2 regions of the Streptomyces sp. NPDC034049 genome follow, and region 2 is predicted to be linked to the other one. Evidence: riboswitches for the same ligand, from Rfam matches in the RefSeq annotation. Region 2 holds a riboswitch; the other holds the start of a gene.
What was found. Region 2 has a riboswitch for S-adenosylmethionine ahead of ACZ52C_RS02505 (aminotransferase class V-fold PLP-dependent enzyme). Riboswitches for the same ligand answer to the same signal wherever they lie in the genome.

Region 1: it holds a riboswitch for S-adenosylmethionine, as region 2 does, so the genes downstream of both, thrC (threonine synthase) here and ACZ52C_RS02505 (aminotransferase class V-fold PLP-dependent enzyme) in region 2, are expected to answer to the same signal.

Annotation. Positions count from the first base shown of each region.
Region 1 is NZ_JBVISJ010000005.1:527,890-531,290, reverse strand. It holds gene ACZ52C_RS18535 (glucosyl-3-phosphoglycerate synthase) at 39-983, opposite strand; SAM riboswitch class I at 1,115-1,270, shown strand; gene thrC (threonine synthase) at 1,288-2,580, shown strand; gene ACZ52C_RS18525 (MoaD/ThiS family protein) at 2,684-2,959, shown strand.
Region 2 is NZ_JBVISJ010000001.1:565,122-568,522, forward strand. It holds gene qcrB (cytochrome bc1 complex cytochrome b subunit) at 1-204, shown strand, start outside; gene trpD (anthranilate phosphoribosyltransferase) at 357-1,421, shown strand; SAM riboswitch class IV at 1,763-1,878, shown strand; gene ACZ52C_RS02505 (aminotransferase class V-fold PLP-dependent enzyme) at 2,005-3,366, shown strand.

The DNA of each region.
Region 1 (3,401 bases), on a different contig from region 2:
GGGCCCGCGGTCGCCACACAACAGGCGCCCCCACTCCCTCACGCGGCCTTTCGCTCCACGTACTCCCCTATCTGCGCCATCGGGGGCCGTTCCTCCAGGTCCACCGAGTACGTGCGCGGCTCAAAACCCTCCCGCCCCCGTTCGAACTGCGTCAGCACCGGGCGGATCAGATGCCCCCGCGCCAGCCGCAGCTGAGCCGTGCGGTAGATCGCCGCGGACATGCGCCCCAGCGCCGCCCCGTCCTGGTGGCGGTGTTTGCGGACCCCCACGTCGACCTGGGCGAGCGCGTCGAGGCCGACCAGGTGCAGCGCGTCGACCAGCATGCCCAGCTCGACGCCGTACCCCACGGGGAACGGCAGCCGCTCCAGGAGCGAGCGCCGGGCCGCGTACTCGCCGCCGAGCGGCTGGACGAAGCCGGCCAGCTGCGGCCAGTGCATGTTGAGCAGCGGCCGGGCCATGAGTTCCGTCACACGGCCCCCCTGCCCGGCGGCGGAGCCCAGGGGGCGGTCGTACATCGCCTTGACGAGGTCGACACCGGGGTCGGTGAGCAGCGGGCCGACGATCCCGGAGACGAAGTCCGACGAGAACTCCTTGAGGTCCGCGTCGATGAAGCAGACGATGTCGCCGGACGTCACCATCAGCGACCGCCACAGCACCTCACCCTTGCCGGGCACGGCCGGGATGCGGGGCAGGATGGCGTCGCGGTGCACGACCGTCGCCCCGGCCGCCGCCGCGACCTGGGACGTCCGGTCGGTGGAGCCGGAGTCGACGACCACGATCTCGTCCACGAGCGGCACCTGCCGCATCAGGTCGTGGCGGATGATCGCGACGATGTCGCCGACCGTCTCCTCTTCGTTCAGCGCGGGCAGGACGACGCTGACCGTCTGTCCCGAGGCCCGTTTCGCGGCCATGATCCGGTGGAGCGGTCGGTCGGCCATGGACCAGGAGCGGGTGTTCAGCCAGCGCTCGACTTCCTTCAGCACAGTGCGCGGCTCCTCTGCGTTCATCTCGCGGTTCGGACGGCTCTCTCAACTGTCCTGGCCTTCGGTTACAGTCTTGGACAACGCTGGTGACCATCGCATGTCGCTGCTCGTCGGCGTATACAACCAAATACCGCTCATCCAGAGGGGCAGAGGGATACGGCCCGATGAAGCCCCGGCAACCCTCCAGCCGGTCTCGTAGTGATCACTGTCGATCGCCCGCGAGGCTCCCGGCTAGGGAAGGTGCCAAATCCGTCTCACGGCGAAGTGCGTCGTGAGGAAGATGAGGAGAAAGGGCCTCGCCTCCATGGCTGCGCAGACTGTTGCAAGCACCACCGACTCCACCTCCACAGTAGACCTCGGGCCCGCCTCGGCCCTGAGCTGTCGGGAGTGCGGTCACCGCGTACCCCTCGGGCCGGTCTTCGCCTGCGAGGAGTGTTTCGGGCCCCTGGAGATCGCGTACGACTACTCCGCCTACGACACGGACGAGCTGCGCAAGCGGATCGAGTCCGGTCCCGCGAACATCTGGCGGTACGCGCCCCTGCTGCCCGTCCCGGCGGACGTGGCCACCAAGCCCAACATCAACCCGGGCTGGACCCAGCTGGTGAAGGCCGACAACCTGGCCGCCGCGCTTGGTGTCGACGCCGGCAAGCTCTTCGTCAAGGACGACTCCGGCAACCCGACGCACTCCTTCAAGGACCGCGTCGTCGCCCAGGCCCTGGAGGCGGCCCGCGCCTTCGGCTTCACCACCCTCTCCTGCTCCTCCACGGGCAACCTGGCCGGTGCCGTCGGCGCCGCCGCCGCCCGCGCCGGCTTCCGGTCCTGTGTGTTCATCCCGCACGACCTGGAGCAGGGCAAGGTCGTCATGGCCGCGGTCTACGGCGGCGAGCTCGTCGGCATCGAGGGCAACTACGACGACGTGAACCGCTTCTGCTCCGAGCTGATCGGCGACCCGGCCGGCGAGGGCTGGGGCTTCGTGAACGTCAACCTCCGGCCGTACTACGCCGAGGGCTCGAAGACGCTCGCGTACGAGATCTGCGAGCAGCTCGGCTGGCGGCTCCCCGACCAGCTGGTCGTGCCGATCGCCTCCGGGTCGCAGCTCACGAAGATCGACAAGGGACTCCAGGAGCTGATCAAGCTCGGGCTCGTCGAGGACAAGCCGTACAAGATCTTCGGTGCGCAGGCCGAGGGGTGCTCGCCGGTGTCGGTGGCCTTCAAGGCCGGGCACGACGTGGTGCGCCCGCAGAAGCCGAACACCATCGCCAAGTCGCTCGCGATCGGCAACCCGGCGGACGGGCCGTACGTGCTGGACATCGCGCGGCGGACCGGCGGTGCCGTGGAGGACGTGACGGACGAGCAGATCGTCGACGCGATCAAGCTGCTGGCGCGGACCGAGGGGATCTTCGCGGAGACCGCCGGTGGGGTGACCGTGGGCGTGACGAAGAAGCTGATCGAGGACGGCGTTCTCGACCCGACGCTGACCACGGTCGTACTCAACACCGGTGACGGCCTGAAGACGCTGGACGCGGTGGCCGGGACCGGCCTGACCGCGACCATCCGGCCCAGCCTTGATTCGTTCCGTGAGGCTGGTCTCGCGTAGGCAGGACCCCGTCAGCAAGTCGTTCGGCTGCGGGTGAGCGGGGGCTGGTCGCGCAGTTCCCCGCGCCCCTTAGGTTCTCTGCACTCCCCGGAGGTTTCCCATCATGTCCGTCAACGTCCGCATTCCGACCATCCTTCGCACCTACACCGGTGGGCAGGCCGAGGTCGCCGCCGAAGGGGCCACCCTCGCCGAGGTGATCGCCGACCTGGAGAAGAACCACAACGGGATCGCCGCCCGGGTTCTCGACGATCAGGGCAAGCTGCGGCGGTTCGTGAATGTGTACGTGAATGACGACGATGTCCGGTTCGAGCAGGGCCTGGAGACGGCGACTCCGGACGGTGCGGGTGTGTCGATCATTCCCGCCGTCGCCGGTGGCTGACCGACGCTCCGTACCCATCGGTAGTAACCGTCGGTAACTTCGATTACCGAGAGTTCATCGAATTGCCCCCACCGTGAGAGAAGCGGAGGGGGCAATTCTCTATGGTTGAGCACTGTAGAGTTGGGGAACCCGGCCCGATCGACGTAGTGAATCCTTGCCGGGCGCATATGTGATCGCGCCGCACGCCCTATATGAAGTAGCCAAAGTGTGCAGGCCATTTGTGTATTTCGTTCCTTTTGTGGGGCCCGACTTGCCCTGAATTCGGGTGAATTGTTCGTACATTCCCGACCGGTCGTGTCCAGAATTCTCGTCCGATTGACCTGTTGCAGAGGGCAGTTGGACAGATACATTCGGCCGCGGTCGACGCGTTCCGGCGCACACCCCCAACCGTTGGGGGGTGAGGTCTGACCCGGATCCGCGAAGTGTGGATCTGTGCAAGGGC
Region 2 (3,401 bases):
CTGCACACGCTCACGGCGCACGAGCAGTACAAGCCGGCCGAGATCGGCCCCGCGGTCGACGAGAACGGTGTCGCCCGCAAGGTCTCGCGCCTGGAGAAGGTCCGCGTCAAGCTGAGCAAGGGCTACTACGGCGAGGACAGCCAGATCGCCAAGCCCACCGTCGAGGAGTACAAGGAGATCACGAGCGGCCACGGCCACCACTGATCGCTTCGCTTCGCCACACCACGGTCGAAGGGCCCCCGTCCGATCTTCGGACGGGGGCCCTTCGCCGTGCCCCGACCTGGATAGGGTGGGAGAACATCGTTGATCTCGCGGATCGCGCGGCATCTCGCGCGCTACGACACCCAGGAGCGGCTATGAGCGCTGTGACCCCCGCTGGAGGCGACACCGCGGCGGGCCGTTCCTGGCCCGTCGTCCTGAACGCGCTGCTCTCCGGGCAGGACCAGGACTCCGGTGCCACCTTCTGGGCGATGGACCAGATCATGCGCGGCGAGGCGACGGACGCGCAGATCGCCGGGTTCGTGGTGGCCCTGCGGGCCAAGGGGGAGACCGTCGAGGAGATCACCGGTCTCGTCGAGGCGCTGTACGAGCACGCCAAGGTGATCGAGGTGTCCGGGAGGACCGTCGACATCGTCGGTACGGGCGGGGACGGCGCCAAGACGGTCAACATCTCCACGATGTCGTCGATCGTCGTCGCCGGTACGGGCGCGAAGGTCGTCAAGCACGGCAACCGGGCCGCGTCGTCGGCGTCCGGGGCGTCCGATGTGCTGGAGAAGCTCGGCGTCAATCTGGAGCTGACGCCGCAGCGGGTCGCCGAGGTCGCCGAGGAGGCCGGGATCACCTTCTGCTTCGCGGTGAAGTTCCATCCGGCGCTGCGTCATGTGGCCGCCGCGCGTGGACAGTTGGGCATCAGGACCGTCTTCAACGCGCTCGGTCCGCTGGCCAACCCCGCGAAGGTACGGGCCCAGGCGGTCGGCGTCGCGGATCCCCGTATGGCACCGATCATGGCCGGCGTCTTCGCCGAGCGCGGCAACTCCTCGCTGGTCTTCCGCGGCGACGACGGGCTGGACGAGCTGACCACCACGGCGACCTCGCGCGTGTGGGTCGTACGGGACGGCAAGGTGACCGAGGAGAGCTTCGACCCGCGTGACGTGGGGTTGGAGCTGGTGCCGGTGGAGGCGCTGCGGGGGGCCGACGCGTCCTTCAACGCGGATGTCGCGCGACGGTTGCTGGGCGGGGAGACCGGACCCGTGCGGGACGCGGTGCTGTTGAACTCGGCGGCGGCGCTGGTGGCGTTGGAGCCGTCGTCCGCCTCGCTGGCGGAGCAGTTGCGGGGCGGGATGGAGCGCGCGGCCGAATCGATCGACTCCGGGGCGGCGCGGGGAGTTCTCGAGCGGTGGGTCGCGGCGACGAACCGGTAGTTCCGTCGGGTGGGCGCGGGTGAGTTGTCGGGTGCGGCTCCGGTGGGGCTTCTCGCGCAGTTTCCCGCGCCCCTGAAAAGCCGGGGCTGCGCCCCGCGCTTTTCATCCGGCAGCCCCCTCGCCTTTCAGGCCTACGGCCCCCTCGCCTTTCAGGCCTACAGCCCCCTCGCTTTTCAGGCCCGCAGGGGCCTGGTCTTTTAGGGGCGCGGGGAACTGCGCGAGAAGCCCCCACCGACCCGCACCCGCCGACGAAACAAGCACCCCCAACCCCTCACGCGCCCCATCCCGCAGTCCGGACACGAGTTGCGGCGCGGCGATCACTTCACGTACGTTCGGGTTCAGGTCATGAGTGACAGCCCATAGCCCCGGCTGGCTGTCCGGCAACCCTCCTTCCGTGGCGGGGTGCCCCGGGTGAAGACCGGGCCGTAGGCAGCGAGGTCTACGGCAAGCGCGGCTTCGAGGGAGTCTTCCGTGAGCAAGCGAATGCGATAGGGCCGCCGAGCCCCGCCTCCGCGCACCCCTTTCTCTGCTTTCTCCTCCTCCGCATGCCTTCTTTCCGCATGCCTCCTCACGGGAGTTCCCCATGTCTGTCTCCACCCTTGCCGCCGCCCAGTCCATTTGCACCCCGCTGCCCGTTCTGGGCCGGGATGTCACCGTCCCGCTCGTCACCGGCGGCGAGGTCACCTACGCCGCGCTCGACTACGCGGCCAGCGCCCCCGCCCTCCAGCGCGTCTGGGACGACGTGGCGGCCTACGCCCCCTACTACGGCAGCGTCCACCGTGGCGCCGGCTACCTCTCCCAGCTGTCGACCGACCTCTTCGAGAACGCCCGCCGGACCGTCGCGGAGTTCCTCGACTGCCGGGCCGACGACCAGGTCGTGTTCACCCGGTCGACCACCGACTCGCTGAACCTGCTGGCCGCCGCCCTCCCCGCCGACTGCCAGGTCTTCGTCTTCGAGACCGAGCACCATGCCTCGCTGCTGCCCTGGCGCGACGCGCGGGTGACGTACCTGGACGCGCCGCGTTCGCCGCAGGAGGCCGTGGCCGCCCTGGAGACCGCCCTCGCCGAGCGCGACCCGCACGGGCCGGCGCTGGTGTGCGTCACCGGAGCCTCCAACGTCACCGGCGAGATCTGGCCGGTGCGTGAGCTGGCCGCCGCCGCGCACGCGCACGGCGCGCGGATCGTCCTCGACGCGGCCCAGCTGGCACCCCACCACCCCCTGTCCGTACAGGAGTTGGACGTGGACTGGGTCGCCTTCTCCGGTCACAAGCTGTACGCGCCCTTCGGCTCGGGCGTCCTGGCCGGCCGCGCCGACTGGCTCGCCACGGCCGAGCCGTACCTCGCCGGGGGCGGCGCCTCCCGCAAGGTGACCCGGCGCACCGACGGTGGCGTGGACGTCGAGTGGCACGAGACCGCCGCCCGGCACGAGGCCGGCTCGCCCAACGTCATCGGCGCCTACTCCATCGCCTCCGCCTGCAAGGCCCTCACCGAGGCCGGGTTCGACACGCTGGTCGCGCGTGAGCGGCACCTCATCGACACCGTGCGCGCCGGGCTCGCCGAGGTGCCCGAGGTCCGGATCCTCTCGCTCTTCGGGGACGACGCCCCGCGGGTCGGTGTCATCTCGTTCGTCGTCGAGGGCTGGAACAGCTCCCACTTCGCCGCCGCCCTCTCCGCCGAGTACGGCATCGGCGTACGCGACGGTCTCTTCTGCGCCCACCCCCTCGTCCGCACCCTCCTCGGCAGCGACCCGCAGACCCAGGGCGAGTGCGGTGCCCCCGAGGCCGCGCCCGGCGAGCGCTCCCTCAACGCGATCCGGGTGAGCTTCGGCGCGGGCACCCCCGACGAGCACGTGGAGCGCTTCGTGGCCGCGGTGAAGGAACTCGTACGGGACGGCGCGAAGTGGAACTACCGTACGGAGGAAGGCCGTTGCGTCCCGGCCGTGTGATCCGCGCCGGGTGACCCCGGCGCCTGCCCGGCGTA